Regions from separate parts of the Streptomyces sp. NPDC020490 genome, predicted to be linked through region 1. Evidence: predicted binding sites of a transcription regulator. Region 1 holds the regulator's gene; each other region holds the start of a gene.
The links. Region 1 encodes HspR, which represses chaperone genes until heat shock. Its sites were predicted from a motif close to TTGAGNNNNNNNNNCTCAA; they were not measured.
Positions count from the first base shown of each region.

Region 2: the regulator HspR is predicted to act here: its motif matches at 1,295-1,313, upstream of lon (endopeptidase La).
Region 3: the regulator HspR is predicted to act here: its motif matches at 1,901-1,919, upstream of clpB (ATP-dependent chaperone ClpB).

Region 1 covers NZ_JBIRUY010000031.1:115,126-118,396, reverse strand. The annotation lists gene ACH4ZX_RS28770 (fibronectin type III domain-containing protein) at 1-893, shown strand, start outside; gene ACH4ZX_RS28765 (heat shock protein transcriptional repressor HspR) at 946-1,407, opposite strand; gene dnaJ (molecular chaperone DnaJ) at 1,412-2,587, opposite strand; gene grpE (nucleotide exchange factor GrpE) at 2,621-3,271, opposite strand; gene dnaK (molecular chaperone DnaK) at 3,268-3,271, opposite strand, start outside.
Region 2 covers NZ_JBIRUY010000057.1:13,335-16,605, forward strand. The annotation lists gene lon (endopeptidase La) at 1-1,272, opposite strand, end outside; gene ACH4ZX_RS37890 (TetR/AcrR family transcriptional regulator) at 2,057-2,716, opposite strand; gene ACH4ZX_RS37895 (MFS transporter) at 2,933-3,271, shown strand, end outside.
Region 3 covers NZ_JBIRUY010000018.1:155,396-158,666, forward strand. The annotation lists gene clpB (ATP-dependent chaperone ClpB) at 1-1,830, opposite strand, end outside; gene ACH4ZX_RS20505 (pyridoxamine 5'-phosphate oxidase family protein) at 1,958-2,380, shown strand; gene ACH4ZX_RS20510 (hypothetical protein) at 2,528-2,863, opposite strand; gene ACH4ZX_RS20515 (hypothetical protein) at 2,860-3,072, opposite strand; gene ACH4ZX_RS20520 (helix-turn-helix transcriptional regulator) at 3,227-3,271, shown strand, end outside.

The DNA of each region.
Region 1 (3,271 bases):
TGACGCCGACCGGCGGCACGGGCGGCCTGGAGGTCGCCTGGGAGCAGGTCGCGGACGCGGTGTCGTACCGCGTCTTCCGGTCGGCGACCGAGACCGGCGCCTACACCGCGCTCGGCAGCACCGGCGGACTCTCCTACCTGGACACCTCGGCCGCCGAGAGCACCGCGTACCACTACCGCGTGTCGGCCGTCGACGCGGCCGGCAACGAGTCCGCGCGGTCCGCACCCCAGCGCGGCTGGATCTGGGACAACGACCCGCCGCCGCTGGTCACCGGACTGACCGCCACCCCGACCGGGTACGGCTTCCACCTGAAGTGGGACAAGAGCCCGGCCACCGATCTGCAGCACTACCGGCTCTACCGGGGCGAGCTGTACGACGACGAGGGCGATCAGGTCTGCTATGCCGACGTCTCGCGCTACATCTCCCCCGACGACACCTCCTTCGACTACGCCACGCTCCCGGACGGCGACGAGGCCTGCTTCTTCGTCGACGCCGTGGACGACGACGGCAACTCCGCCATCGAGTGGAACGGCCCCACCGAGGCCGTGACCGCGACGGAACTCGACATGACGCCGAGCGTGGCCACCCCGGCGGGCTCGCCGCTGACGCTGGAGGCGACCCCGGCGGAGGGCGACGAGGGCAACCGGCTGACGTGGTCCGGGCTGGGCGCGGGCGAGGAGACGTCCGGCGAGAAGGCCCAGGGCTTCCGGATCTACCGGTGGAACCCCGCCACGTCCGCGTACGAGAAGATCGCCGACCGCGGGGCCGGCGCCTTCGAGTACTTCGACACCGGGGCCGGACGCGGCACCACGTCCTACTACTGGGTGACCGGGGTGAAGGCCGACGGCACCGAGACGGCGCCCGCGGGCGACTGGGCGGTGACCGCGCCCTGAACGCGCGGAAGGGGCCCGGAGATCCGGGCCCCTTCCGTCACGCGCCTGCGGGTCAGTCCCCGTCGCTCCGGGACTGCTGCCGCTTGGGCCGCCACACCACCAGCGCGCTGGTCTGCTGGACCTCCTGGTAGGGAACCAGGTCGCGCCGGTAGGAGGCGTGCACCGCGGCCTCGCGCTGCTGCATCGCGGCGGCCGCGCCGTCGAGGGCCGCCTGCAGTTCCGCGACGCGGGACTGCAGGGCGGCGACCTGGTTCTCCAGTTCGATGATCCGCTTGATGCCGGCCAGGTTGATGCCCTCGTCCTGCGAGAGCTGCTGCACCTGGCGGAGCAGTTCGATGTCACGGGCCGAGTAGCGGCGTCCCCGGCCCGCCGTGCGGTCGGGGGACACCAGACCCAGACGGTCGTACTGACGCAGCGTCTGCGGGTGCAGACCGGACAGCTGTGCGGCCACCGAGATGACGTAGACCGGGGTCTCCTCGGTCAGTTCATACGGATTGCGTCGACGGCCGTCCATCTCGTCATGCTCCCTTCGCGGCCTGGAACAGCTCCGCCCGCGGATCCTCACCCGCGGTCGCCTCGCGATACGCCTCGAGCGCGTCACGAGCCTTCCCCGTCACGTCCTTGGGGACACTCACCTCGACGGTGACCAGGAGGTCGCCGCGGGTGCCGTCCTTGCGGACCGAGCCCTTGCCGCGGGCCCGCATGGTGCGCCCGTTGGGCGTGCCCGGCGGCAGCTTGAGGGTGACCGGCGGTCCGCCCAGGGTGGGCACCCTGATCTCGCCGCCGAGCGCCGCCTCCGCGAACGTCACCGGCACGGTCACCGTCAGGTTGTCGTCCTTGCGGCCGAACACCGGGTGGGCGCCGACGTGCACGGTGACGTACAGGTCGCCGGCCGGGCCGCCGCGCTCGCCCGGCGCGCCCTTGCCGCGCAGCCGGATGCGCTGCCCGTCGGACACCCCGGCGGGGATGCGCACCTGCATGGTCCGGGAGGACTTCGCCCGGCCCGAGCCGTTGCAGACCTCGCAGGGGTGCTCCGCGATCAGGCCGCGGCCCTTGCAGTCCGGGCAGGGGTCGGTGAGTGAGAAGCCGCCGCCGGAGCCCCGGGCGACCTGGCCGGTGCCCACGCAGGTCGGGCAGACCCGCGGGTTGCCGTTCTTGTCGCCGGTGCCCGAACAGGCCCGGCAGGGAGCCTGCGAGGACATCCGCAGCGGGACGGTCGCCCCCTCGATCGCCTCGGTGAAGCTGAGGGTGACCTCGGTGTCGATGTCCTGGCCGCGCCGGGGCTGCACGCGCGTGGTGCCGGAGCTGCCACGGTTGAACAGGCCCCCGAACACGTCGCCGATACCGCCGCCGAAGCCGCCGGCCTGGCCGCCCTGGGCGCCGCCTCCGAAGAGGTCGCCCAGGTCGAAGTTGAAGGAGCCGCCGCCCGCGCCCGGCCCCGGGCGGAACCCGCCGTTGCCGAAGAGGGCGCGGGCCTCGTCGTACTCCTTGCGCTTCTTGGGGTCGCCGAGGACGTCGTTCGCCTCGGAGATCTCCTTGAAGCGCTCCTCCGCCTTGGCGTTGCCCTTGTTGGCGTCCGGGTGGAACTCACGGGCGAGCTTCCGGTACGCCTTCTTGATCTCGGCCTCGGTGGCGTCCTTGGGGACGCCGAGGACCTTGTAGTAGTCCTTCTCGATGAAGTCCTTGGTGCTCATCCTCGACGTCCCTCCTTCCCGGTCGGTTCAAGCTCAGCCCTCGTCCGGGCCACCGCTCTCCTTGTCGTCGGCCGCCTCCGTCGTCTCCTCGGCCTTCACGGTCTGCGCACCCGGCTGCGGCTCGGCCACGGCCACCCGCGCGGGGCGGATGGTGCGCTCGCCGATGCGGTACCCGGGCTGCAGGATCGCCACGCACGTCGTCTCGGTGACGTCCGGCGCGTAGCTGTGCATCAGCGCCTCGTGGATCGTCGGGTCGAAGGACTCGCCCTCCTTGCCGAACTGCTGGAGCCCCATCTTCGCCGCGACGGTCTCCAGCGACTCCGCGACGGACTTGAAGCCGCCGACGAGTTCGCCGTGCTCCCGCGCGCGGCCGATGTCGTCGAGCACGGGCAGGAGCTCGGTCAGGAGGTTCGCCACGGCGATCTCCTTGACCGTGACCCGGTCGCGTTCGACACGGCGGCGGTAGTTCTGGAACTCGGCCTGGAGCCGCTGGAGGTCCGCCGTGCGCTCTTCGAGCGCCTTGCGCACCTGGTCCAGCTGGGCCGTCAGACCGGTGATCTTCTCTGCGTCCCCGGCCGGGGCCGCCTCCTCCTTGGGGGCGGCGGCCTTCGGCTCGGCGTCGTCGGGGGTCGCGCCGGAGGGGACGTCGGGCTTCTCCTCGAAGCCCGGGGTCTCCTCCGTCAC
Region 2 (3,271 bases), on a different contig from region 1:
CTCCTTGACCGCGCGGACGATGCGGCCGGGCAGCGCGCCGACGTAGGTGCGCCGGTGGCCGCGGATCTCCGCCTCGTCGCGGACGCCGCCGAGGGCGACGCGGACGAACTTGCGGCCCATGGCGTGCGCCACGGACTCGCCGAGCGAGGTCTTGCCGACGCCGGGCGGGCCGACCAGGGCGAGCACGGCGCCGCCGCGCCGGCCGCCGACGACGCCCAGGCCCCGGTCGGCGCGGCGCTTGCGGACCGCGAGGTACTCGGTGATCCGCTCCTTCACGTCTTCCAGACCGGCGTGCTCGGCGTCCAGGACCGCCTTGGCGCCCTGGATGTCGTAGGCGTCCTCGGTGCGCTCGTTCCAGGGCAGTTCGAGGACGGTGTCGAGCCAGGTGCGGATCCAGGAGCCCTCGGGCGACTGGTCGGAGGACCGCTCCAGCTTGTCGACCTCCTTCAGGGCGGCCTCGCGGACCTTCTCCGGCAGGTCGGCGGCCTCCACGCGGGCCCGGTAGTCGTCGGACTCCTCGCCCTCCTTCTCGCCGTTGAGCTCGCGCAGCTCCTTGCGGACGGCCTCCAGCTGACGGCGCAGCAGGAACTCGCGCTGCTGCTTGTCGACGCCTTCCTGGACGTCCTTGGCGATGGTCTCGGCGACATCCTGCTCGGCGAGGTGGTCGCGCAGCTGCTGGGTGGCCAGCTTCAGGCGGGCGACCGGGTCGGTGGTCTCCAGGAGCTGGATCTTCTGCTCGGTGGTGAGGAAGGGCGAGTAGCCGGAGTTGTCGGCGAGCGCGGAGACGTCGTCGATGGCCTGGACCCGGTCGACGACCTGCCAGGCGCCGCGCTTGCGCAGCCAGGCGGTGGCGAGCGCCTTGTACTCCTTGACCAGTTCGGCCGCGTGACCCGGCAGGGGGTCGGGCGCCTTCTCGTCGATCCGCGTGCCCTCGACCCACAGCGCCGCGCCCGGGCCGGTGGTGCCCGCGCCGATCCGCACGCGGCCGCGGCCGCGGACCAGCGCGCCCGGGTCACCGTCGGCCAGCCGGCCGACCTGCTCGACGGTGCCGAGCACACCGGTGCCCGCGTAGGTCCCGTCGACGCGGGGCACCAGGAGGACCCTGGGCTTCCCCGGCTCGGAGCGGGCGGCGGCCTGGGCGGCCTCCACCGCGGCGCGCACGTCGGCGTCGCTCAGGTCCAGCGGAACCACCATGCCGGGCAGCACGACCTCGTCGTCGAGCGGCAGCACAGGCAGGGCGAGCGGTGTGAACGCCTCGGACTCAGCAGCCATGATCTCCCCTTCGGCAGTCAAGTTGAGCTATGCCGACTCAATGCTCGGCGGCATGCCGTTGTTCCCCTGGGGGTGTTCGCCGTGAGCGATCACCTCAGCCGGCGGCCGGCGTACGCCACGACGAGGACCGACGACCGTCCGCCGGGCGCGAGCTTGACGGGTGCCGGGCGGGGGGCCTGGCGGGCGCCGGGCGGGGGGCCTGGCGGGGGGCCCGCCAGTGCCGCTGACCTGCGCCACCCGACACCGGACGAACGCCGAGGGGCGACCGCGGCGGTTGTCGGCGGCCGCTGGGCGACGCGGTGGCGTCGAGAGACGGCACCGCAGACCGCCGGCACCCGGCCGACGAGCCCGGCAGGGCTGCGGGCGGCAGGCGAGCCCGCGGACGGCGGGCGGCAGGCGAGCCCGCAGACAAGGGGCTCGCCGACGAACCCAGGTGGCGGCAAGCCCCGCAGGACGAGCGGCGGCCCGGCAGGGCGACGGCCAGTCGGCACGGCAGGGCGACGGTCACCGACAAGCCCCGCAGGGCGGGCGACCGACGAGCCCGGCGGGCAGGCGGCGGCCCGCAGCCCGCGCGAACGGGTGACATCGAGGGGCGGCGACCGGCCGGCGCCACCGCAGGCGGGCTGACGGCGAGTCCGGTGGCCGGAAGCCGCCCAGGCGGGACCCGGACGGGGGCCGCCGGAGCGGGCGGGTGCTCGCGGCCGAGGCTCCGACGAGGTGCAGCTCCCGGCGCCAGTGACCGCGCGTCACGCGCGTGGCAACGGCCCGAACCCACACGGGCCGTTCACGCCTCCGCGGGCAGTCCCGTCCCCGCGACGGTGAGCGCCTTCAGCGTCCGGTCGAGGTAGGCACGCAGCCGTCCGACCATGTCGAAGCCCCTGGGGTCGAGCACCCACTGCAACTGCAGCCCGTCCATGACGGCGGCCAGTTCGTGCGCCATCCCCACCGGGTCGCTGTCGGGCCGCAGTTCGCCGCTCGCGACGGCCTGGCGCAGCGTGCCGGAGAGGTGTTCGACGAGTCTGGCGTAGCGCTGGACGAAGTAGGCGTGCGCGGGGTGACCGGGGTCGCCCGCCTCGGCGGCGAGGACGTTGAACATCCGGGTGCGGCCGAACCGCGTGCTGTTGTAGTGGGCGAGCCGCAGGACGGTGGTGAAGCACTCGGCGGCAGAGGCGAACTCGCGGGAGAAGAACTTCTCCTCGTCGGCCCGGTCGGTGCGGGCGAGGACCTGCACCAGGAGGTCCTCCTTGCTGCGGAAGTGGTGCAGCAGGCCGCCCTGGGTGATCCCGACGTCCTTGGCGATGCGGGCCAGGGAGGAGGCGTGGAAGCCCCACTGGGCGAAGTGCTCGACGGCGGCGTCGAGGATGCGCAGCCGGCGCTCGTCGCCCACGGCGTAGGTGCCCCTGCCTGCGCCTGTGCGGGTGCCGCCGTTCTCCTTCTGGACCATGCCCGCCACGATAGCCGCGCCGGCGGCGGGCGGGACGTGGCCCGCGGCACACGCGCGCGACCACCGGTTACACGAGTAAGCGAGCGTCATTTTTCAAGCCATGTGCAGCGTGATTCAAGCCACGCGAAGAAAACCTACTACCTACTCGGTTTTGCTGCTTCCCTGGTCGCGCCGGTGCGGCGAAGAAGCCGCCCCCGTCCCCCATGGAGAGTCGCCATGGCCCTCAGCCACGACGCACCGCTCGACGAGACGTCCTCCCCGACGCCCGCGTCCGCTCACGCGGGAGCATCCCCCTCGTCTCCCGAGCCCCTCGCGTCCCCCGCGCCCGCCGAGCCGTCCGCCCACGCCGAGCCGTCCGCCCCGGCCAAGCTGGTCTTCGGCCTGGTCTTCGCCCAGTTCGGCGCCTATCTCGCCGTCCTCACCCCGGTGGTGGTGACCCTCGCCCTGCGGGTCTCGCAGATCGTGCCGGAGGCCGACCGCGGCGCCGCCCTCGGCCAGGTGCTGTCCGTCGGCGCCCTGCTGGCGATGCTCGGCAACCCGGTCTTCGGCGCCCTG
Region 3 (3,271 bases), on a different contig from region 1:
GGGGCCCAGGAAGAGGAACGAGCCGGTCGGGCGGTCGGGGTCGGCGATGCCGGCCCGGGAGCGCCGCACCGCGTCGGACACCGCGCGCACGGCCTCCTCCTGGCCGATCAGGCGCTTGCCCAGCTCCTCCTCCATGCGCAGCAGCTTCTGCGTCTCGCCCTCCAGCAGACGGCCGGCGGGGATGCCGGTCCAGGCGGCGACGACGTCCGCGATGTCGTCGGAGCCGACCTCCTCCTTGACCATGGTGTCCTTGGCGGCCTCCTCCTCGGCCTGGGAGGCGGCCTGCAAGTCCCGTTCCAGGGTCGGGATCTCGCCGTACAGCAGCTTGGAGGCGGTGTCGAAGTCGCCGTCGCGCTGGGCGCGTTCGGCCTGGCCGCGCAGGTCGTCGAGCCGCTCCTTCAGCTCGCCGACGCGGTTGAGGGACTGCTTCTCCTTCTCCCAGCGGGCGGTCAGGCCGCGCAGTTCCTCCTCCTTGTCGGCGAGGTCGCGGCGCAGCTTCTCCAGGCGTTCGCGGGAGGCCGGGTCGGTCTCCTTGCCGATGGCCAGCTCCTCCATGCGCAACCGGTCGACGGCGCGCTGGAGTTCGTCGATCTCGACGGGCGAGGAGTCGATCTCCATGCGCAGCCGGGAGGCCGCCTCGTCGACGAGGTCGATGGCCTTGTCGGGCAGGAAGCGGGAGGTGATGTACCGGTCGGAGAGGGTGGCGGCGGCGACCAGCGCGCTGTCCGCGATCTGCACCTTGTGGTGGGCCTCGTAGCGGCCCTTGAGCCCGCGCAGGATCGCGATGGTGTCCTCGACGGTCGGCTCGGCGACCAGCACCTGCTGGAAGCGGCGCTCCAGCGCCGGGTCCTTCTCGATGCGCTCGCGGTACTCGTCGAGGGTGGTGGCGCCGACCATGCGCAGCTCGCCGCGCGCCAGCATCGGCTTGAGCATGTTGCCGGCGTCCATCGCGGAGTCGCCGCCGGCTCCCGCGCCGACGACGGTGTGCAGCTCGTCGATGAAGGTGATGATCTGCCCGTCGGAGTCCTTGATCTCGGCCAGGACGGCCTTCAGGCGCTCCTCGAACTCACCGCGGTACTTGGCCCCGGCGACCATCGCGCCCAGGTCCAGCGCGACGAGCCGCTTGTCCTTCAGGGACTCGGGCACGTCGCCCTTGACGATCCGCTGGGCGAGCCCCTCGACGACGGCGGTCTTGCCGACGCCGGGCTCGCCGATGAGGACCGGGTTGTTCTTCGTGCGGCGCGACAGCACCTGCACCACGCGGCGGATCTCCTGGTCCCGGCCGATCACCGGGTCGAGCTTCCCCTCCCGCGCCGCGGCGGTGAAGTCGGTGCCGAACTTCTCCAGGGCCTTGTACTGGCCCTCCGGGTCTGCGGTGGTCACCCTGCGTCCTCCCCTCGCCTTCTTGAAGGCGTCCGACAGCTTCTTCGCACTGGCACCCCGGCCGGTGAGCACGTCCCCGGCCGCGCCGCCCTTCGCGGCGATGCCGATGAGCAGGTGCTCGGTGGACAGGTACTCGTCCCCGAGCTCCCCGGCCCGCTCGGACGCGTCCGCGATCACGGCGAGCAGTTCCCGGTTGGGCTGCGGCGGGGCGACGGTGGACCCCGTCACGCTGGGCAGCCCGGCGAGGATCTTCTCCGCGCCGGCGCGCACCGCCGCCTGGTCGGCCTCGACAGCCGCCAGCAGGTCGGTGATGTTCTCGTTCTCCTGCCCCTGGAGCAGAGCCAGCAGCAGATGGGCGGGGGTGAGGTCGGGGTGCCCCTCCGTCACGGCCCGGTTGCCGGCCGCGTTGATGGCGTCCCGGCTCCGGTTGGTCAGCTCGGCGTCCACGTTCGCTTTCTCCTCCTGGCGTCAGCTGTCGCCACGTCTCCCAGTGCTGACTCGGTCAACGTCTACAAAGTTGAGTCTATTCCACTCAAGGGGGTGTCCGGGAGACCCGAGCGGTTAAGTTCCGGCCATGACCTCGTACCCGCAGGATCCGGGCGCTCCCGACGCGTCGTACCTCAGCTTCTGGCGCGAGCGGCACCTGTGCACGCTGACGACGCCCCGCCCCGACGGCAGCCCGCACGTGGTGCCGGTCTGCGTGACCTACGACCCCGGGGCACGGCTGGCCCGGGTGATCACGAGCAGGACGAGCGCGAAGGTGCGCAACGTACTGGCGGCCGGCCCGGAGGGGGCACGGGTGGCCGTGTGCCAGGTGGACGGGCGGCGCTGGGCGACGCTGGAGGGCCGGGCCTTCGTACGGACCGAGCCGGAGCGGGTCGCGGAGGCGGAGCGGCGTTTCGCCGAGCGCTACGAGCGGGCGCCGAGGCCGAATCCGGCGCGCGTGGTCATCGAGATCGAGCTGACGCGGGCGATGGGGAACGCGGGCCGCGACTGACTGTTTTCGGCCACAAGTCGGCCTCTTCCAAACCCGGCGGTACCGGGAGAAGTGCCGAAAACTGCAGCGGCGTCACCGTGTTCAGGTCACGGTGACGCCGCTGCGGGGGGAAGCACCTGAGCGATCTGTTACGACGGGGGAATCGCGTCAGGCACTGCGGGGGGTGGCTGAGATGGTCCGTGGATTGGGGGTATCCGGTTCCACCAGCCGATGGTCTCGTCGGTCGAGGTTCACAAAGATCATTCCGTACCGGATGGCACACCGTACGGGCTGCGGCGCCCCCCGAGGCCGCCGCAGACACAGGTACGCCCTCACGTCCTCGTCCTCGTCCCGCGTGACGACGACCGGCTCCCCGAAGACGGTCACCATCAGCGAGTCACCAGGATGCGGAATCGCGGTGACCAGGTCGATGAAGTGCCACCCCGAGCGATAGGCGGTGGCCATTTCGCGCCGGAAGGACCGGTCGTCGGGTGGCGTGGTCATGCGTCCGCGCCCGCCGGGGTCGACCAGCCGACGTCCTGGGCGCCGTCACCGCCGGTGACCACCCAGCCGACGTCCCCCGGGCCGGCGGCCGAGATGTCCCAACCGACATCCAGCGCGGCGGTCTTCGCGCCGGCGGGGCTCGACCAGCCGACGTCAAGAGGACCGGCCGCACCGCTGGCCAGCGCGACTACGAAGGCAGTGGCAAGCACTGAGCGAAGCATTCTCTTATTCATGGTCGGCTTCGTCCTCACTTGATGGCTTCCTCTCCCCCGTGAAACAAGACGATGGCTCATTCAGGCACGTCAATGCCACACAGGAGATGCATCATGTTCCTGCACGTTCAGGACCCTGGGGGGTGGAGATTTGCCAACAAAGAGCACAAAACCGACACATCCTCATGGCATCACC